DNA from 3 places in the Shinella sp. GW821-FHT11G07 genome. Region 2 is predicted to be linked to each of the others. Evidence: riboswitches for the same ligand, from Rfam matches in the RefSeq annotation. Region 2 holds a riboswitch; each other region holds the start of a gene.
What was found. Region 2 has a riboswitch for cobalamin ahead of nrdH (glutaredoxin-like protein NrdH). Riboswitches for the same ligand answer to the same signal wherever they lie in the genome.

Region 1 (6,925 bases), on a different contig from region 2:
CGTGACGCCGGAGCCGGCCGAGATGAAGAGGTACTTTTCGGCGGGATAGCGCACGAAGGAAAAGTCGCCGAGCGGTCCGAAGGCCTTCAGCTTCATGCCCGGCTTCAGATGATCGAACATCCACCGCGTGCCGATCGAATTCTTTTGCGCCTTCACCGTCACGGCGACGGAGAAGGGGCGCGAGGGCGTCGAGGACAGCGTGTAGGTGCGCATCACCGGCTCGTCTTCGGAGACGGGCAACTCCAGAGTGACGAACTGGCCCGGCAGGTACCGGAACCAGTTGTCCCGATCCGAACGGAAGGTGAAGGTCATCACATCCGTCGTCTCGACGGTCGCGGCGACGCATTCGAGAAGGTTGTGGCGATCGTGCCAGGGATTGAGCTCGTCGAAATGGCGGAAATGGCTGGCGATCGTCATCTCACGCCACCCGCGGCAGCGGCTGCTTGGCGCCGTCGAGCCGTTCGATCATGAAATTGGCGTACCACTCGACGAACTGCATGACGCCACCTTCATCTTCCGGCGAATAAGGTCCGGGCTGGTAGGCCGGCGAGCGGATGCCGAAGGCATTTTCCTCGACGATCCGGCGGTCTTGGTCGTTGGTCTCGGTCCAGACATGGGTGAGTTCGTCGAGACGATAGTCGACGCCTTCCACGGCATCCTTGTTGACCAGCCATTTGGTGGTGACCTGCGTCAGTTCCGGGCCGAGCGGCAGCACGCGGAAGGTGATGGCGTGGTCGGCCAGCACATGGTTCCACGTCGTCGGGTAGTGGAAGAGCAGCAGCGTGCCGATATGGCTTTCCGGCACGTCGCTCGACAGCGGACGTGCAACGGCGCGCGCGCCCGACATGGTATAGCTCTCGGCATCCTGGATGAGCGGCATGCGGGCGGCGCGGAACTGGCCGGTCGGCGACATGCGGAATTCGCTCGGCAGGCCGGCAGTCTCGCACTTCGCCCAATGCTCGGCGATCACGGGATCATCCTTGGCGCCCTGCACGCCGGTGGCGCTCGGCGCTTCCGGATAGGTGCGGCAGAGTTCCGGATGGTTGGCGGCACAGTGATAGCACTCGCGGTTGTTTTCCCAGACGAGCTTCCAGTTGCCCTTTTCGATGATCGTGCTTTCGAAGGCGACCTTGGTCTCCCCGAGGCGGTGACGGGCGAGATAGGGCTCGACCATGGCGCGGAACGGCGCAAAATCCGGAGCCTCATCGGCAAGGCAGATGAAGATGTAGCCGCCGACGGTCTCGCAATGCATGCGCTTCAGGCTGTGCTGCGTCCTGTCGAAATCCTCCGCCATGTGGCGGGCGAAGAGCAGCGAACCGTCCAGTTCGTAGGTCCACTGGTGATAGGGACAGACGAGCTTGGCAGACGAACCCTTGTTCTGCGTGCACACCCGCGAGCCGCGGTGGCGGCAGGAATTGTGCAGCGCGCGCACCGTGCCCGAGCGGTCGCGGGTGACGACGACGGGATAGTCGCCGACCTGCACGGTGAAATAGTTGCCGGCCTTGGGAATCTCGCAGTCATGGCCGATGAACAGCCAGTCGCGGTACCAGATCGTCTCCAGGTCGAGCTTGTAGTGGTCTTGGTCGATATAGAAGGCCTGCTCGAGGCTGTAGCCGTCGCGCCGGTTCTTGAGCTTGCGGAGCACGTCGCTGCGAATGTCCATGCTGGATCCTCAGATATCCAAATTATTGCCACGCAATTCCGAACGGAAAACCGCTTCACACTTTTCCTGGAACTGCTTTCGGATGAGGCGCACGGAAGGAGACGGCATCCAGGCGGCAAGCCGCACGGAGTGCACGCTTCCCGGCCGCCCGCCGCAGCCAGTCACGATCGTTTCTCCAGGCTGGTTTCCGGGCTGAGGAGTGTTCTTGTCGGGCATGACCGCGTCCAAAAAGTCGAAAACCTTTCGGGGTCATGCCTTCCGAACCAGTGCAGCGCCTTCCCAGACCTCCCGTCCAGTGGCTTCTGCTGCACCTTGCTCCAACACCGTTGCGGGGGCAGCGCCGGAATTCAACCGGCTTCCCAATTCTCCACCCTCCCTGAGGAATGGCACCTTGAGTGTTCCTATCTAAACGCAAGAATCGTCGCGCAACATGTCGGAAAACGACATGGCCTCCTGATTTGACGACAGCTGTTTCCAGAAGAGCCAGGGCGTGGCGGGGTAACTTTCTCCAGTCATACCAAAGCGATATGCCTAATTTTTCGGCGCATTGCCTCGACAATGGCGATGCTGTGGCCAAGCATCACACGCTTGTCATATTGCGACCACGATGTTGCCGGGACAGGAATTGGGAGTGCGACAGCAAGGATTGCTTAACGACGTTTTCCTAAACTCGTCTGCGATCAGGGCGCGAGGATGGAGTGCCGCCACGTGCAGCAGACGAAATTTCGATATTACGACGCCGTTGCCTACAAGCGTGCGAACCCGCCGAAAGCAGCCGTACACACGCAATTTCTCCGGACCGGCCGTATCGACCGCGACGTCAACTGGAGCCCGAGCGAGAAGCGTTACCTCTCCTATCCGGAAGTGGCCGAGCGCACCGGCCGCAAGCTGGAGCGGGCGGGCAGCGTCACGCATGACCGTATCAACGGCTTTCATGAGACGATCCAGTTTCCCAAGCTGATCTTCCACCGTACGCTGGCCGAGACGCCGCATCTAGGCTACTGCCACATCACGGTGGCCAATTCCCGCTTTGCGGAATTCCCGAACGTGCAATGGGCCTTCTACATGACCAATTTCCGTGCCGAGATCGGCGACGGGGAACAGTTCTTCGCCGGCATTTCGAAGAAGCCCGGCCGCATGTATTTCGCCATCGCGATCACCCCGACGGAAGAGGAAGGCCGCCTCACCATCGACCGTAAGGTGCGCGGCAACGGCGTGATCTTCCGCACCGACGACCCGAAGCTTGCCATGAAGAACGTGCTGATGCTCGGTGCCCGCAACGAGGCACTCCGCAAGATCATCCGCGCGCTTTAGAGCATTTCGCGGCACGCAAAACCGCTGTGCACCCTTGCCGGAACTTCTCTAGGACGCCCGGTACAGCATCCATTCCTTGCCCGCCGGCACTTCGTCGCCGCGTCCGTAGACGACGACGAGATCACCCCCGGCGCCCTTCGCCTCCAAGAGCGCCCGGTCACAGGCCGATGCGAGGTCAAGCGCGCTGTCGGCGCGGTCCGACATGCACACACCGGCAGACAAGGTCAGGTGGCCGAGATTGCGGCCGGTACGGGGATCGCGGAGCGCAACCGTCTGGAACGCTGCGCGCAACAGATCGACCAGCCGTGTCACCTCACCCTCGTCCGACGTCTGGAACAGGAAGCCGAAGCGCAGGCCGTCGAAGCGCACGGCGAGATCGTTGGCCGGGAACGCCTGGCGGATGAGGCCGCCGTAGAAGGTGACGAGATGGTCCGAAAGGGCCTCGATCTGGGCCGGCGAGAAACGGCGGTCTGCATCGACCTCGGCGACGACGACACCGCAGAGCATCGGCAAGTCCGGATTGGCATAGACGCGGGCGAGCGCCTTATTGAAGGCACGGCGGTTGCCGAGTTTCGTCGGCGGGTCGATGAATTTCATCGCCTCGAAATCCGCCATCTCCTTCTGGATGCCTTCCATGACGACCGATTGCGCGGCGACCTTTGCCGCCATTTCCGCCGTGTGGCTGACGCGCTGTTCGGTCGCGCGCTGCAGGGCCTCGAGCGAACCGCCGAGCATATCCACCCCGCCCGCTTTTTGAATGACCTGCGAGGCCTCGCCGATCAGCCGGCCGTAGTCGGAAAGCGACGTCCGCTCCTGGCTGAGAAGGTCCATGAAATTGCTCATCTCGCCGCTGATCGCACCGGCAGAGCGTTGCAGCACGCCGGCCTCATGCTGGTGGGGCAGGTACTTCCGGCCGAGTTCATCAAGCATGGCCTGGGTCTTGTACTTGCCGAGCGCCACGAAATCGCGCACCAGATCCGGATTGGCGCCGGCATAGGCCTCGTAGACCAGTTCGTAGTTGCGCGGCAGGCCATCGATGCCCATCTGCTTCATGGCCGTTGCGACGCGCAGGGCGATGTCGGTCGTCGAGGATTTCTTGTGAGTCATCTGGTGCGGGGACCTGCGTGCGGGAGTGTTCACCTCACCCATAGCAGGCCGCTCTTTCGACCCTTCTAACCCGATCATTCGAATTTTAAGCAATCCGCCTGTGCCCTTGGCATTTGCCGCCAAAGCCCTGTAAAGGAGGCCGGAAACGACGGAAGGGCGACATGGCTTACATCATCGATACGCGGACGGAACCGGAGGTGGCGCTGGTGCGAGCCTCGGAGGTGCTGAGCCGAGGCGTGCCGGTCGCAATCCCTACGGAAACGGTCTATGGCCTTGCCGCCGATGCCACCAATCCGCTGGCGATCACCCGCATCTATGAGATGAAGGGGCGACCGCGCTTCAATCCGTTGATCTGCCACATGGCCGATCTTGCCATGGCAGAGCAACATGCCGTCTTCGATCCGCTGTCGCGACAGATTGCAGAGGCCTTCTGGCCCGGCCCGCTGACCCTCATTCTGCCGATCCGGCCGGAGAGCGCCATCCACCCGCTGGCGCGCGCGGGGCTCGATACGGTCGGCATTCGCGTGCCGACGGGTTTTTCCAGCCGGTTGCTTGCCGCCTTCGGCCGGCCGCTGGCGGCCCCCAGCGCCAATACCTCCGGCCGTATCAGCCCAACGACCGCCCGGCATGTTGCCGAGGATTTTGGCGCGCGGCTGGAGCTGGTGCTCGATGCCGGGCCGGCTGTGGTTGGGCTTGAATCTACCATCCTCAAGGTCGAGGGCGAGACGATCCGGCTGCTCAGGCCCGGCGGGCTGGATGCGGTCGAGGTGGAGCGCGTCACCGGCCGCCCGGTGCTGCGCAACGACACGGCGGGCGCCACGATCGAAGCGCCGGGCATGCTCGCCTCGCATTACGCGCCCGACGCGCCGGTGCGGCTGAATGCCCGTGACGTACGGCCGGGCGAGGTGCTGATCCGCTTCGGCGGCAGGATACTCCCCGGCGAGGCCGATGCTGCGCTCGTGCTGGACTTGAGCCCCAGCGGTGATCTGGCGGAAGCCGCCGCCAATCTGTTCGGCTATATGAAACAGGCGGATGCGGCGGGCGCAGGCTCGATTGCGTTTTCGCCGATCCCGTCGGATGGCCTCGGCGAGGCGATCAACGACCGTTTGCAGCGCGCGGCCGCCCCGCGCGGCTAAAAGGAAGACGTGATGGCCCAGGCAACGCTTTCTCCCGACCTGATCGCCCGTTTCGCCGCCATTACCGGCGAGACCTATGCGCTCACCGAAGACCGGGACATCGCCCCCTATCTCATCGAGAGCCGCGGGCTCTATCATGGCACGTCGCCACTGGTGCTGCGGCCCGGTTCCGTTGAAGAGGTCTCGGCCATCCTGGCGCTCGCCACCGAAACCCGCACGGCCATCGTGCCGCAGGGCGGCAATACCGGCCATGTCGGCGGCAGCGTGCCGCGCGAGGGTGCAGCCGATGTCGTGCTGTCGCTCTCCCGCCTCAACCGCATCCGCGATGTCGATCCGGTCGGCAATGTCATCGTCGCGGATGGCGGCGCGGTGCTGGCGGACATCCAGAAGGCGGCCGAAGCGGTCGACCGGCTGTTTCCGCTGTCGCTCGGCTCGGAAGGCTCGTGCCAGATCGGCGGCAACCTTTCCACCAATGCCGGGGGCACTGCCGTGCTCGCCTATGGCAATATGCGCCAGCTGTGCCTCGGCCTCGAAGTCGTGCTGCCGACCGGCGAGGTGTGGAACGGGCTGCGTCGCCTCAAGAAGGACAATACGGGCTACGACCTGCGCGATCTCTTCATCGGCGCGGAAGGCACGCTCGGCATCATTACCGGGGCGGTGCTCAAGCTTTTCCCGCGGCCCCTTGGTCACGAGGTCGCCTTTGCCGGTTTGAAATCGGTTGCGGATGCCCTCACCCTCTTCGAGCGCGCCTCAAGCCGTTGCGGCCCTGCCCTCACCGGCTTCGAACTGATGCCGCGCCTCGGTGTCGATTTCACCACGCGCCATATTCCGGGCGTGCGCGATCCGCTCGCCACCCGGCACGACTGGTATGTGCTCATCGACATCTCCACCTCCGACGACGCAGAGACGGCAACGCGCATGATGGAGGCGCTGCTGTCCGAAGGCATCGAGGCGGGGCTTGTCGAAAATGCGGTGGTCGCCTCCAGCGAAGAGCAGCGCCGGGCGCTCTGGCACATGCGCGAAAGCATGTCGCCGGCACAGAAGCCGGAGGGCGGCTCGATCAAGCACGACGTCTCCGTGCCGGTCTCGGCTATTCCGGCGTTCATGGCGGAGGCGGACGCCGCGGTGATGGCCGCCATTCCGGGTGCGCGCATCTGCTCGTTCGGCCATATGGGCGACGGCAATATCCACTACAACATCTCGCAGCCCGTCGGCGCTGACAAACAGGCCTTCCTTGACCGCTGGCGCGAGATCAACCACCTCGTGCACGGCATCGTCCTGAACTACAATGGCTCGATTTCCGCCGAGCATGGCATCGGCCAGTTGAAGCGCGACGAGTTGGCGGAGGTCCGCGCACCGATCGAGATGGACCTGATGCGAAGGGTGAAGCGATCCTTCGACCCTGCCGGCATCATGAACCCCGGCAAGGTCGTCAACGTCTGAGGGATCAGCTGCCGCCGGTGCGCAGCTGCGCCAGCGACATCATCAGGTCGGCGCTGATGCCAGCCGAGCCGGAGCCGGTCAGCACCGAAAGCGCAGGATCGGTCGTGCTCTGATTGTCGAGGTCGTAGAGCACGGAGAACTTCACGATCATCTTGGAGACCTTTTCCGGATCCTGCAGGTCCTCCAGCTCAAGATAACGGTTGATCATGTCGGCCTGGGCGTCGATATTCGCGCTGCCGATTTCGTCGGGCAGCTGATAGAG
Region 2 (6,925 bases):
TGACGGCCGGGCTTCTGCTGCTCTCCTGTCTCATTACCCGCTGGAAGGGAGCCTAGGCATGTGCAGAATCCTCGCCGTCCTGCTCCTTCTTTGCCTATCAGCCGCCAGCCCTGCAAAAGCGATCGAGCCTGAACGACGGGATGCCGTCATCATTACCGGTCGCGTCTGGGATGGTTTTGGCTTCAAGGACATGTTCCTGCCCTCGCATGCGCCGACGCTACACCTTCTGTCGGGCGAAGACAGCGCCATCTCCTTCGTCGAGACGCAGGAATATTACTGGCCGCTTTCCCGGCAGGTCTATGTCGACCTCGAAAGGAAACGTCAGGATGTCACGGGCACCCTCCGGGTCATGCGGGATGGTGTGGTGGCCGCGGAGCTCGAACCCACGCCCTATGTCGTCCTCTATCCCGAGGGTGTCCTGAACGGCAGCGGCCAACTCGTCTGGGGCACTGATGCCATTGCGGCCTACACCGCCTACCAGCAGGAGGAACGCACCTTCGCTCGCCGCTATGTCGAGGCCGAGGCGCAGCAACGCGCCTACGAGCGCAAGTTGCTGGAAGCCGGGGCGGCGCGGCTTCGCGGTGCGCCGGTCGAAATCATCTCGCCGCCCGACCCGCTGCCAAAGCCGAGCCTGCGGCTCGTGACGGCGCCCGCAACGGCCTACCGTCTCGCCCTCGATGCAGGGCAGTACGAGATGGCGCTCATAGTCAACGGAACGCCCGTTCCGGAGACCTTGCGCCGCCTCGACGTCGTCGATATCGCCGGCCGCCGTGTCACCGTCGCCGACGTGGTGCCCGAGGAGCGCTGGACACGGCCGATCGCCACGAACGGCGCGGATATGCGCATCTTCGCCCGACCCGGTTCCACCTTCTACTTGACGCTATCGCAGGCGGATCGTTTCGACGAAACGGAATACATGCCGGTCGTCTCGCCGCAGCAGGATCCGGTTGCAGGACGAAACATCTGGGTTCGGCGCATGGCATCGCAGGTTGATAGCCTCGAGGCCCGCTTCGGGCAGGACGGCGATGTGCTAAACCTGCCGCTCGCCCGCCTGAAGGTGGTGCAGACGGAAGGATCCGGGTTCGGCTACCAGGTGCGCGCGGCCAAGACGGGCGAAAAGGAAGACCTGACGGCCTTCGCGATCTCCGTGCCTTCGAGTATCGACGCGCTGCGTGGCGAAGTTTGGACCGGCGGAGAAGGCACGGCCGCCTTCCGGCGGGATATCGTTGTGGTGCAACCACGTAACGATAGCCTTGCGCTCGGTCTTGCCTTGCTGCCGCTGCTCGGCTGGCTCGGCCCGACGATCATTCGCCGGACGGCAACAAGGGCGGATACGGACAGATAGCCGTAGGGCAATCCCGACCAGGTCTCAGACGCTGCAATGATGGCCAGTGAGGCGCGTGTTGCGATGGCACCTGATTCCACGCAGCGCCTGCGCAAGCCTGGGCAGGAATGCCTGGTAGGGGCGGGCGGACGGTTCAAAACAAGCCAGTTTTAGGGATTGGCGCAATCGATGAACGCGGCTAATTCTGGCTGAAAGACCCGATGGGCGGGGTCGGCCTACTTCGGTGCAGCACCGAAACCGTTGATAAGTCGTCATAGCTGTTGACGCATTTTTTACCTCGTCTACTATATCTTGTGTTCGAGGTTCCTTCGATTCGAAAAGATCGAAGGCTAAGACGGGAATCCGGGGCGGCCATGATGGCCGCGTCAAACCGGAGCTGCCCCCGCAACTGTAAGCGGCGAGCATTCGTTCGATGAAGCCACTGAGGCGCAAATGCCTTGGGAAGGTGAACGGATGCCGCGACCCGCAAGCCAGGAGACCTGCCTCGTACATGAATGTCCACGGGCGGGGTGTCCGGAAGGCGAGCGTTGGGTTGCGGAATGATGTCGCGCCCCGTCTCCCCGTATGTCCCGCATAATCACTTCGGGGTGAAGTTATGTCGATCCAGTTTCCAGTGCATCCGCGCGAGTAAGCGGCGTTTCGTGTCCGGCCGTCTCAGGCGGCCATCTGCCCATCTCCAGTTTTTCGAACGGCCATCGGCGGATGGCTGAACGATTTGTCACGCCCAATTGTCCAATTACGAGGAAGACCATGTCCATCACCGTCTACAGCAAGCCTGCCTGCGTCCAGTGCACCGCGACCACCCGCGCGCTCGACCGCCAGGGCATCGACTACAGCGTCGTCGACGTTTCCGAGGATGCCGATGCCTTCGCGCTCGTGCAGGGGCTCGGCTACCGGCAGGTTCCCGTCGTCATCGCCGGCGAGCAGCATTGGGCCGGCTTTCGCCCGGATATGATCAGCGCGCTGGCTTGAAGCGAGCCAGGTGATGGGCGGGCTCGTCTATTTTTCCACCCGGTCGGAAAACACCCGTCGTTTCGTCGAAAAGCTCTGCCTTCCGGCCTCCCGCATTCCGCTCCGCGCCGACGAGGCGCTGAAGGCGGAGGCGCCCTTCGTGCTCGTCGTGCCTACCTATTGCGGTGAGGACGGGAAAGGCGCCGTTCCCAAGCAGGTGATCCGCTTCCTCAACGATGCGGAAAACCGCGCAAACCTTCGCGGTGTGATTGCCGCGGGCAACAGCAATTTCGGCGCGACCTTCGGGATCGCCGGCGATGCCATCTCCGCCAAATGCGGGGTGCCATATCTCTACCGCTTCGAGCTTTTGGGCACCGCGGAAGACGTCGCCAACGTCAAAGATGGATTGGAACGATTTTGGACACGATGACGCTCGACAAGCCGATCAAGGCCCCGGAGATTACGGCGCTGGACTACCACGCGCTGAACGCCATGCTGAACCTCTACGACGAGGGTGGAAAAATCCAGCTCGACAAGGACCGGCTGGCCGCTAAGCAGTATTTCCTCCAGCACGTCAACCAGAACACCGTGTTCTTCCATAACCTCAGGGAAAAACTCGATTATCTGGTGACGGAGGGCTACTACGAGCAGGAGGTGCTGGACCAGTATGCCTTCAATTTCGTGCGCGACCTGTTCGACCACGCCTATGACAAGAAGTTCCGTTTCCCGACCTTTCTCGGCGCCTTCAAATATTACACGTCCTATACGCTGAAGACTTTCGACGGGAAGCGCTACCTGGAGCGCTATGAGGACCGCGTCTGCATGGTGGCGCTGGCGCTGGCGCGCGGCAACGAAGCACTTGCCCGCGACCTCGTCGATGAGATCATTTCCGGCCGCTTCCAGCCGGCGACGCCGACGTTCCTCAATGCCGGCAAGAAGCAGCGCGGTGAACTCGTCTCATGTTTTCTGCTCCGCATCGAAGACAATATGGAGAGCATAGGGCGTTCGATCAATTCGGCCTTGCAGCTCTCCAAGCGCGGCGGTGGCGTGGCGTTGTCGCTGACGAACCTTCGCGAGATGGGAGCGCCGATCAAGCAGATCGAGAACCAGTCCTCCGGCGTCATCCCGGTGATGAAGCTCTTGGAAGATTCCTTCTCCTACGCCAACCAGCTCGGTGCGCGGCAGGGCGCGGGTGCGGTCTATCTCAACGCCCATCATCCCGATATCATGCGCTTCCTCGATACTAAGCGCGAGAATGCCGACGAGAAGATTCGCATCAAGACGCTGTCGCTCGGCGTCGTCATCCCCGACATCACCTTCGAACTCGCGAAGAACAACGAAGACATGTACCTGTTCTCGCCGCATGACGTGGAGCGCGTCTACGGTGTCGCCTTCTCCGAGATCTCGGTGACGGAAAAGTACCGCGAGATGGTCGAGGACGCCCGCATCAAGAAGAAGAAGATCAAGGCGCGCGACTTCTTCCAGATCATCGCCGAGATCCAGTTCGAAAGCGGCTATCCTTACATCATGTTCGAGGACACGGTGAACCGGGCAAACCCCATCGCCGGGCGCATCTCGATGAGCAACCTTTGCTCGGAAATCCTGCAGGTCAGCGAGCCGAGCGCGTTCAACGACGACCTCTCCTATGCGACGATGGGCAAGGACATTTCCTGCAATCTCGGCTCGCTCAACATAGCGGCTGCTATGGATAGCCCCGATTTCGGCCAGACGATCGAGACGTCGATCCGGGCACTCACGGCCGTCTCCGAGATGAGCCACATCTCCTCGGTCCCCTCCGTCGAGAAGGGCAATGACGACAGCCACGCCATCGGCCTCGGCCAGATGAACCTGCACGGCTACCTCGCCCGTGAGCGCATCTTCTATGGCTCGGAAGAGGGTATCGACTTCACCAATATCTATTTCTACACGGTGACGTACCACGCCATCCGCGCCTCCAACCGACTGGCGGTCGAGAAGGGCGTGAGCTTCAAAGGCTTCGAGAATTCGAAATACGCTTCCGGCGAATATTTCGACAAATACACGGAAGCGGAGTGGCTGCCGGCGACGGAGAAGGTGCGGGGCATCTTCGAAGAGGAGGGTATCCACATTCCGACGCAGGAAGACTGGCTTGAGCTGAAGCAGGCAGTCATGACAGGTGGTCTCTACAACCAGAATCTCCAGGCCGTGCCACCGACGGGCTCGATCTCCTACATCAACCACTCGACGTCCTCGATCCATCCGATCGTCTCGAAGATCGAGATTCGCAAGGAGGGCAAGATAGGTCGCGTCTATTACCCGGCCGCCTTCATGACCAACGACAATCTCGACTACTACCAGGACGCCTACGAGATCGGCCCGGAGAAGATCATCGACACCTATGCGGCGGCGACGCAGCATGTCGACCAGGGCCTGTCGCTGACCTTGTTCTTCCGCGACACCGCGACGACGCGCGACATCAACCGGGCGCAGATCTATGCCTGGAAGAAGGGCATCAAGACCATCTACTACATCCGCCTTCGCCAAATGGCGCTGTCCGGCACGGAAGTGCAGGGCTGCGTCTCGTGCGCACTGTGACATCGGGGAAGACCATGAATATCCAAGTGAAGACCAAAGCCCCGAAGGCGGCCGCCGCCGTGCGCGCCATCAACTGGAACCGCATGGAGGACGACAAGGACCTGGAAGTCTGGAACCGCCTGACCGGAAACTTCTGGCTGCCGGAAAAGGTGCCGCTTTCCAATGACATTCCGTCCTGGGCTACCTTGAAGCCGGAGGAGCAGCAGCTCACCATCCGCGTCTTCACCGGCCTCACCCTGCTTGACACAATCCAGAACGGCGTCGGCTCGGTGCGGTTGATGGAGGATTCAGCGACCCAGCACGAGGAGGCGGTGCTCTCCAACATCTCCTTCATGGAGGCCGTGCACGCGCGTTCCTATTCCTCGATCTTCTCCACGCTCTGCTCGACGCCGGACGTCGACGACGCCTATCGCTGGTCGGAGGAAAACGAGTTTTTGCAGCGGAAGTCGGCGCTGATTATGGAGCAATACGCTTCCGCCGATCCCTTGAAGAAGAAGGTTGCCAGCGTCTTCCTCGAAAGTTTCCTGTTCTATTCCGGCTTCTACCTGCCGATGTACTGGTCTAGCCGCGCAAAGCTCACCAATACCGCGGACATGATCCGCCTGATCATCCGCGACGAGGCCGTGCACGGTTATTACATCGGCTACAAGTTCCAGCGTTCGCTGGAACGGCTGTCGGAGGAACGGCGTCAGGAGATCAAGGATTTCGCCTTCGACCTGCTGCTCGAGCTCTATGACAATGAGGCGAAATACACCGAAGCGCTCTATGACGGCGTCGGCCTGACCGAGGACGTGAAGAAGTTCCTGCACTACAACGCCAACAAGGCGCTGATGAACCTCGGCTATGAGGCGCTTTTCCCGCCAGAGGCCTGCAAGGTGAACCCCGCAATTCTCTCTGCGCTCTCGCCGAATGCCGACGAGAACCACGACTTCTTTTCCGGCTCCGGCTCGTCCTATGTCATCGGCAAGGCGGTCGCCACCGAGGATGCCGACTGGGATTTCTGAGTGCGGATAGGGTGGGTTTGGTATCTGTGGCGTAGCGGCCCGGGAGCGGAGGGCCGTCGCTTCGGTCTGCTATCTATGCCGACCGAGGGATTCAGCATTCCGCGTTTGCTGTTTCCTAAATAAGGCAAGCGGCCAATTCGATGGCTTGGCCGCTTTACCTTTGTAGACTTTAACGATGGTCTTGTCGAAATGGGCTTGCCTTTGAATGTCGGGCAAGCTGTCTCGATGCTTGGGCGTTTGCGCCCCTCACAGCCATCGCTGGCTATTTGCGCTTTCGCTTCGGAGCAGGAACCGGTTGAACCGTCTCCGCATCCTGGGCCAGTCGCAACGCGCGCAGTTTCTCGGTCTTCTTTTCGCGGGCGGCGGCTTCCTGCTCGATGATGCCTTTCGCGACAGAGTTGGTCTCAGCCGCCTTCGTGGCAGCCGTCGCCTTTGTCGGCTTGAAAAATTGCTGTCGAGTCGCTGTCATCGATCACTCCTCACCTGAGCCGGAAACTGGTCGCCACGCGATCACGCGCGAATGGGTTTCTTCTTGGGTGCCGGAAGCAAACCTTCTCGCTGCGCTTTCTTGCGGGCGAGCTTGCGGGCACGCCGGATGGCATCGGCTTTTTCTCGTACTCTCCGCTCGGAAGGCTTTTCGTAGGCGCTGCGCGCCTTCATTTCCCGAAAAAGCCCTTCTCTCTGCATCTTCTTTTTCAGAACGCGGATAGCCTGCTCGATGTTGTTGTCCCTGACGAGAACTTGCAAATTATGTCCTTCCTTGGCGGGAGTACCCGCTGCTTGTTTACTTTTTGGTCCGGATGCTGGAGGCCTTGAACCAGGGCACTTTTCCTCCGGAATGGGCGGCCGGCGTTTTGGGCCTTGTCACCACCGGAGTGTCCGGCGCCTCGATGTCGCTTGCGAGAATACGGCGTTCATGGGGTTCATCGCCGACACGAACGCGGTATTGCACTTCGCCACGATCAGAAGGCAGCACAGCGACGATCCGGCAAGCTCTCCCGCCATCGGCAGGACGGCGCTGATCAGTCTTGAGCTTTACCGCGTCACCGAT
Region 3 (6,925 bases), on a different contig from region 2:
CGGCCCCCTGCTGCTCAGCCAGCACTAGGCCGAGAGTTCTTTTCGGACGATTTCTGCGCCTGCTGCCAGAGCATTCAGCTTGCCTCTTGCTACACGGCGAGACAGGGGCGCCATTCCGCAGTTCGTGCAAGGGCAAAGTTTGTCCGCATCGACAAACTGAAGCGCCTTTCGTAGGGTCGCGGCCACTTCCTCTGGGGTTTCAATGGTATTGCTTGCCACGTCGATGGCCCCGACCATCACCTTCTTGCCTCGAACAAGCTCCATGAGATCCATCGGAACATGAGAGTTGTGGCATTCCAGGGAGATCATACCGATGCTGGATTTCTGTAGCTTGGGGAAAGATTCCTCATATTGCCGCCACTCGGACCCCAGGGTCTTTTTCCAATACGTATTGGCCTTGATGCCGTATCCATAGCAGATATGGACAGCGGTCTCGCATTTGAGGCCCTCGATTGCTTTCTCCAATGTGGCGACGCCCCAGTCATTCACATCATCAAAGAAGACGTTGAATGCGGGCTCGTCGAACTGGATGATATCGACGCCGGCAGCCTCCAGCTCCCTCGCTTCCTCATTAAGGATCTTGGCAAATTCCCAGGCCAGCTTTTCACGGCTCTTATAGTGACTATCAAAGAGCGTATCGATCATCGTCATGGGACCCGGCAGAGCCCATTTGATGGGCTGCTTCGTCTGCTGACGTAGAAATTTGGCGTCTTCGACGAAAACCGGCTTCTGGCGAGACACGGCGCCCACGACCGTGGGGACACTCGCATCATAGCGATTGCGAATTCTGACGGTCTCACGTTTCTCAAAATCAACCCCGTCGAGGTGTTCGATAAACGTCGTAACGAAATGTTGGCGCGTTTGCTCGCCATCGCTGACGATATCGATGCCTGCCTGTCGCTGATCATCCAACGACAAACGCAAGGCGTCCTGTTTGCCCTCAATCAGTTCCTCGTCTTGCAGCTTCCAAGGCGACCAAAGCTTCTCAGGCTCTGCAAGCCACGAGGGTTTGGGCAGGCTGCCGGCGGTTGACGTGGGCAACAGTGTTTTCATGATAGGCGACCTTGTGTTTCCAGTTCGTCAGAGGACGTGATTGGCAGACCATTGCTCAAGAATGGTCCTGTACGGTTTGATGAAGTGCTTCTCGGCGAACTTCCCCTGCTCAATCGCCAGCCGACTCCGTTCTTCTCGATCGTAGACAATCCGGGTCAACGAGTAATCCTGGTGCTTCAGATCTGGCTGATAGCAGGCACCCGCCGCGGAATTGGCGTTGTAAATCTCGGGTCGATAGATCTTCTGAAAAGTCTCCATCGTGCTGATGGTGCTGATAAGCTCAAGATTGGTGTAGTCATCGAGCAGATCGCCGAGAAAATAAAAAGCCAAAGGGGCAACGCTATTCGCCGGCATGAAAAAGCGAACTTGCAATCCCATTTTCCCGAAATATTGGTCGGTCGAGGAGAGCGTATTCTGTTTGTATTCGACGCCCAATACGGGATGCTGATTGTCCGTCCGATGATAGGTTTTGCTGCTTGATGCGCTTAGGCATATGACTGGCGGCTTGTTGAAATGCTCTTTGTAAGCATTTGAATTCAGGAAGCACTTGAACAAGTTTCCATGCAGATCGCCAAAATTATCCGGCGTGCTGAACCCGGGTCGATTTTTGTTATGCTCTGGCAACAACACGCTGAAGTCGTAGTCGCGCACATAAGAGGAGAAATTATTGCCCACGATGCCGTCAATACGTTCGTTCGTTTTGCGATCAACAACAGTTGTTTTCAATATTTCAATGAGCGGAAAGGCATCACTATAGCCTCCGGCGCCAATGCTCATCTCGACGGAAATGATTTCGAGCTCGACAGAGTAACGATCACCTTTGGGGTTATCCCAATGCGCCAGAGCGTTGAAACGGTTGTCAATCATCGTCAGCGCATTGTGCAGGTTCTCTCGGCGGCTCTCCCCTCTAGCCAAATTAGCAAAATTGGTCGTAATGCGCGTATTTTCTGAGGGGTGATATTCCTCGTCTAATTGAACTACCTTAATATTAAAATCGAAATCGCTATTCATCACGACGACGCGCCCTGTTTCCCGAGAAAAAACCTAAGACTATTTACGTAAACTTCAGGGTACACCGGACATTACTTTCTATATTCCCAGTCGGCAGCGTTCACACCGCCCAGACATACGAGTGGTGTGCGGTTTATGCCTGAGGGATCGATCGAGAAAAAATGGTATTATCTCACGGAAGCATGAGCCGTGCTCATGATTTGAGGCCGAAGCCAGAGACAAAAAATGCGGAGATGACGGTATCTCACGAGCCGCCTTCAGACATCGAGGTACTCGAATGCCCGTTCAGCACGCAAAACCGACGGGACATAGGCGCGGGGGCACCTTCCACATCCGCCATGCCTCCGTGATAGACGCCTTGACCGCTCTGGCGACATGAGACATTGGTTCGTCATCGTGGTTCTGCGGATGAAAGTCCGGAGCTAAGAGGGAATTCGGTGAGGGCTTTGATCAAAGCCTGAAGCCGAGGCTGCCCCCGCAACTGTAAGCGGCTAGCGAACGTCCATCCATGTCACTGAGGCATACCTCGGGAAGACGGACGAAAGCAATGACCCGCAAGCCAGGAGACCTGCCGCGATAGATAACGTCCACGGGCGGGGTGTCCCGGAGTGCCGCTTTCGCGATAAGCACTCCCGTGCCGTCGTCTCTGCGTCATGCCGCTGCCCGGCCGCAACCTGATGGCAGTGCAGATGACAGAGATCGCGACCATAGAAAAGCCTGTCGAGCACGGCTCCGCAACCAGTCTTATCGATATCGTCTTTCCCGGAGATACCAACCATCACGGCACTCTGTTCGGCGGAGCCGGACTTGCTCTCATGGATCGCGTAGCCTTCATAGCGGCAACCCGGTTCGGGCGGGCGCCCTTCGTGACCGCCTCTTGCGAGCGGATCGATTTCAGGCAACCCGCACGGATCGGGCACATCGTTGAGTTCACGGCCAGACCGGTCAAGGCTGGACGGCGCTCCTTGACGGTCGAGGTCGAGATGGCGGCGGAGACCATAGTCGGTCGCCAGCGACACACCTGTACGCGCGGCATCTTCCATATGGTCGCGATACCGGAGAGCGGCCACGCGGCGAACTATACATTGCCCGAGCTCGCGGCAGCGGAAACTCTGAACGCCACGGACACCGTTTTCATGGTCGACATCGTCTTTCCGGATCAGGCAAACAGCGTCGGCCGGATGTTCGGGGGCGAGGCGATCGCCTACATGACCAAAGCCGCATTCGTTGCAGCGTCGCGCTACTCCGGCAAGCTGGTCGTCCTCGCCTCATCAGAGCGCATCGATTTCGCACGAGCAATCAAGATCGGTGAAATTGTCGAGGCGGAAGCGCGCGTCGAGCGCGTGGGACGCAGCTCCATGTCCATCGAGACGAAACTTTGGTCCGAAAACCTCCTGACCGGCGAGAGGCATGTTACGGCCACAGGATGTTTCACCATGGTGGCGGTCGATAAAGACCACCGGCCGGTTCCTGTTCGCGATAGCGCCACAGCGGAATCGCTTACCTTTAATCACGGGCGGGCATAACCGTGCTGGACAGGCAACATCTATCGATCTTGCGTGAAGTCGACCGTTTGGGCAGCCTAACGGCTGCGGCTGAGCGGCTGAACGTCTCCCAGTCGGCTCTTAGCCATACGATCCGCAAGTTGGAAGAGCGCTACGGCGTGGCGATGTGGGAAAAGGACGGCCGCAACCTTCGTCTCACAGAGGCTGGCCGCTACATCGTGACACTAGCACAGCGCGTTCTGCCCCAGATTGAAAGGGCCGAGGATGTCCTGTCGGATTATCGCCATGGCCAGCGAGGCTCGCTCAAGATTGGCATGGAATGCCACCCATGCCACCAGTGGCTTATGGGGGTCACAAAGCCCTATCTCATGGAATGGCCGGATGTGGGCCTGGAACTGAAGACATCATTTGCTTTCGGCGGTGTGGCGGCGTTGACGGGGTACGAGATCGATATCCTGATCACGCCGGATCCGATCGAGACGTCCGGCATTCATTATGTTCCAGTGTTCGACTATGAGCTGGTGCTTGCCGTTCCGGCCGATCATCTCCTGACGCTGAAACGCCATGCCGATCCTACGGATCTGCTGAATGAGACACTATTCACCTATCCGGTACCGCCGGAGCGACTGGACGTGTTCACGCAATTTCTGGTGCCCGCCAATTGCCGGCCGCGACATCACCGCAATGTCGAGACGACGGAAATGATGCTCCAGCTCGTGGCGGCAGGGCGCGGGGTCAGCGCCATTCCCAGCTGGCTAGTGCGCCGAGAAGCAGCGGCGCTCGGTGTCTGCCCCGTCCGGATTGGTCAGAGCGGTATCCAGAAAAGCATCCATCTCGGATTAAGAGATGGCGACGACACTGTCGATTTCATCGCCGGGTTTCTCGCGACGTCACGCCAGACATCGGCGTGACGTTTCAGGTGTAAGGCCATCTGGAACGTCTGAACCTTGCAAGCGTTCATCGCGCGATCGCAACCTGCCTGGGCTGACGTAACTTCGGCCAGAGGATCAGCCAGCTCACCAGAACAAGGTTCACGACGTTCCACAGGAAACCATGCAGGAACGCCAGGCGGTAAGACCCGGTCGCGTCGAAGATGTAGCCGGCAGCAAGGCCCCCGCATGCCATGCCGAGCACCGTCGCCATCAGCACCAGGCTGATGCGGATGCCGGCTTCACGTGGCGGCAGGAACTGGCGGATGATCACAGCATACATCGGCACTATGCCGCCCTGGAACAGCCCGAACAAGCCGGAGATCACATAGAGCGAGGCTTGGCTGTTGAAGAACAGATAAAGCAGCAGTGCTGCCGCCTGCATGGAGGAGCCGAGGATCAGCATCGGGCCGGCCCCGATCCGGTCCGCGACCACGCCGGAAGCGAGACGGCTGACGACGCCAAGGCCGAGCATCAGCGACACGATCTGCGTGCCTACGGCGACGCCGTACCCGAGATCGCCGCAATAGGCCACGATGTGGACCTGCGGCATCGACATCGCCATGCAGCACGCAAACCCCGCGACGACGAGAATGCCTTGCAGCACATTGGGCTTGAGGCCGAGTTCCTCGCGCGCCGCTTCGGTCGCCGCATCAGCCTCGGCATAAGCCGCAGTCTGCAGGCGCCGCTTCAGCAGAAGTCCGATCGGCACCATCACCAAAGGGACGAACAGGCCGATGCCGACATGGGTGGCCCGCCAGCCCTGCGCCGTTACAAAATGCTCGATGATCAGCGGCCATACCGCGCCGGAGAGATAGCTACCCGAGGCGGCGAAAGTGACGGCAAGTGCGCGCCGCTTGCGGAACCAGTGGGACAGATCGGAAATCAACGGCGAGAATCCAGCAGCGGAGCCGAGGCCGATCACCGCGGAAATCGCGGCGAACTGCCAAATGTTGCTTGTGAAGGCGGCGGCGATATAGCCGATGCAGAGCAGAAAAGCGCCAATCAGCACCGGTGCGACAATGCCGACCCGATCCGCGAGGCGTCCCATCGCCACCCCACCGAAGGCGAAGCCCAGCATGGTGTAGGTATAAGGCAGCGAGGCGCCGCCGCGCAACGTGTCGAACTCGAGTTGGAGGGTCGGCAGCACCACCACGATCGACCAATTGCCGACGCACGCAACAGTGCCAAGAATGAGTGTGAGCACCAGCCGTAACCAGGCATAGTTTGAATCGACGCCGCCGACTTCGATTCCACTAGGCGCGCTCATCCGCTTCTCCAAATCTGCCATGTCGAGTCCGTCTTCAACCCGGTTTTGTACATTGAATGCGATTGGCTTTACAGTGTCGATAGGGCTCGCAATCTGGACCTTTAGCTCCGTGGCACTTGTTGTCTGGCTCACCCGATAGACTGGGTAAGTCCAACTGGCTGAACTTGCCATTCGGGGGGCCGTTTGATGGGGCAACGTCGGCGGTCTTAAAGGGATCAGAACCACTGATCCTTTGTTGGCTCAGTTGAGCATCCGCCTCAGTCGGAAAGTCGCGCCCGCGCCGCCAGGAAGTCAAGCATCACCCTCACCCGGGACGGAAGCGTACCGCCCTGGCCCTGAAACACCGCATGGAAGGTCTCGCGATCTCCTGGGTTGAGGTGCTCGGCAACTGGCACCAGCCGCCCGGCAGCGATATCGTCGCGGACCGTGAACGTCGCCATCCGCGCCAATCCGACACCTGCTAGCGCCAGCCGGCGCAGCCCCTCCCCGTCGCTCACTCGCACCCTTTCGCTTGGCGGCAGCTGGATGGTCAAACCGTTCTCTATCACCGGCCATCCATCCACAGCCCTGGCATAGTTCAGGCTCAGGCGGTTGTGGGTTCTGAGGTCGTCCAAGCTTTCCGGCTTGCCTTGGCATTCGAGATAGGACGGCGCCCCGACGATGGTCATCGACGTACTGCCGAGCTTGCGCGCGATCAGCGTCGACGACTTCAGCGGACCAGCGCGGATCGCGATATCGACGCGCTCGGCCATCAGGTCGACGACAGCGTCGGTCTGGATAATGTCGACGGCGAGTTCCGGAAACGAACCCAGAAGGTCCGGCAGAAGCGGCATCAGCACATGCGTAGCAAAGGAAGCGCTGGCGTTGAGGCGAACGCGGCCGGCAGGGGTGTCGCCGGCCGCTGCCTGCCTCTCCGCATCATCGATATCGGCGAGGATGCTGGCCGCGCGCTCGTGAAATGCGCATCCCTCCGGCGTCAACTGCAATTGACGCGTCGACCGGTTGATCAGCCGAACGCCAAGCCTCTCTTCGAGCCTCTGCACCAGCTTGCTCACCGCCGATGGCGTCATGCCGCATTCGCGAGCAGCTGCTGAGAAGCCGCCGAGTTCGACAGCCCTGACAAAGACGGCCATTTCGCCGGAGCGATTGATATGTTG

Region 1: it holds a riboswitch for cobalamin, as region 2 does, so the genes downstream of both, AC1RT2_RS08000 (aromatic ring-hydroxylating oxygenase subunit alpha) here and nrdH (glutaredoxin-like protein NrdH) in region 2, are expected to answer to the same signal.
Region 3: it holds a riboswitch for cobalamin, as region 2 does, so the genes downstream of both, AC1RT2_RS30860 (acyl-CoA thioesterase) here and nrdH (glutaredoxin-like protein NrdH) in region 2, are expected to answer to the same signal.

The regions. Positions count from the first base shown of each region.
Region 1 is NZ_JBXARJ010000003.1:315,964-322,888, forward strand. Features, by position in the region: gene AC1RT2_RS07995 (FAD-binding oxidoreductase) at 1-417, opposite strand, end outside; gene AC1RT2_RS08000 (aromatic ring-hydroxylating oxygenase subunit alpha) at 419-1,663, opposite strand; cobalamin riboswitch at 1,825-2,072, opposite strand; gene AC1RT2_RS08005 (DUF6656 family protein) at 2,372-2,977, shown strand; gene AC1RT2_RS08010 (diguanylate cyclase domain-containing protein) at 3,026-4,084, opposite strand; gene AC1RT2_RS08015 (L-threonylcarbamoyladenylate synthase) at 4,246-5,220, shown strand; gene AC1RT2_RS08020 (FAD-binding oxidoreductase) at 5,233-6,663, shown strand; gene AC1RT2_RS08025 (DUF1217 domain-containing protein) at 6,668-6,925, opposite strand, start outside.
Region 2 is NZ_JBXARJ010000001.1:495,520-502,444, reverse strand. Features, by position in the region: gene AC1RT2_RS02245 (ABC transporter permease subunit) at 1-56, shown strand, start outside; gene AC1RT2_RS02240 (hypothetical protein) at 59-1,345, shown strand; cobalamin riboswitch at 1,629-1,846, shown strand; gene nrdH (glutaredoxin-like protein NrdH) at 2,096-2,317, shown strand; gene nrdI (class Ib ribonucleoside-diphosphate reductase assembly flavoprotein NrdI) at 2,331-2,726, shown strand; gene nrdE (class 1b ribonucleoside-diphosphate reductase subunit alpha) at 2,723-4,870, shown strand; gene nrdF (class 1b ribonucleoside-diphosphate reductase subunit beta) at 4,885-5,874, shown strand; gene AC1RT2_RS02215 (hypothetical protein) at 6,137-6,343, opposite strand; gene rpsU (30S ribosomal protein S21) at 6,385-6,621, opposite strand; gene AC1RT2_RS02205 (cold-shock protein) at 6,659-6,925, opposite strand, start outside.
Region 3 is NZ_JBXARJ010000026.1:10,193-17,117, forward strand. Features, by position in the region: gene AC1RT2_RS30850 (methionine synthase) at 25-1,053, opposite strand; gene AC1RT2_RS30855 (DUF1852 domain-containing protein) at 1,081-2,064, opposite strand; cobalamin riboswitch at 2,445-2,654, shown strand; gene AC1RT2_RS30860 (acyl-CoA thioesterase) at 2,718-3,590, shown strand; gene AC1RT2_RS30865 (LysR family transcriptional regulator) at 3,593-4,480, shown strand; gene AC1RT2_RS30870 (MFS transporter) at 4,527-5,789, opposite strand; gene AC1RT2_RS30875 (LysR family transcriptional regulator) at 6,026-6,925, opposite strand, start outside.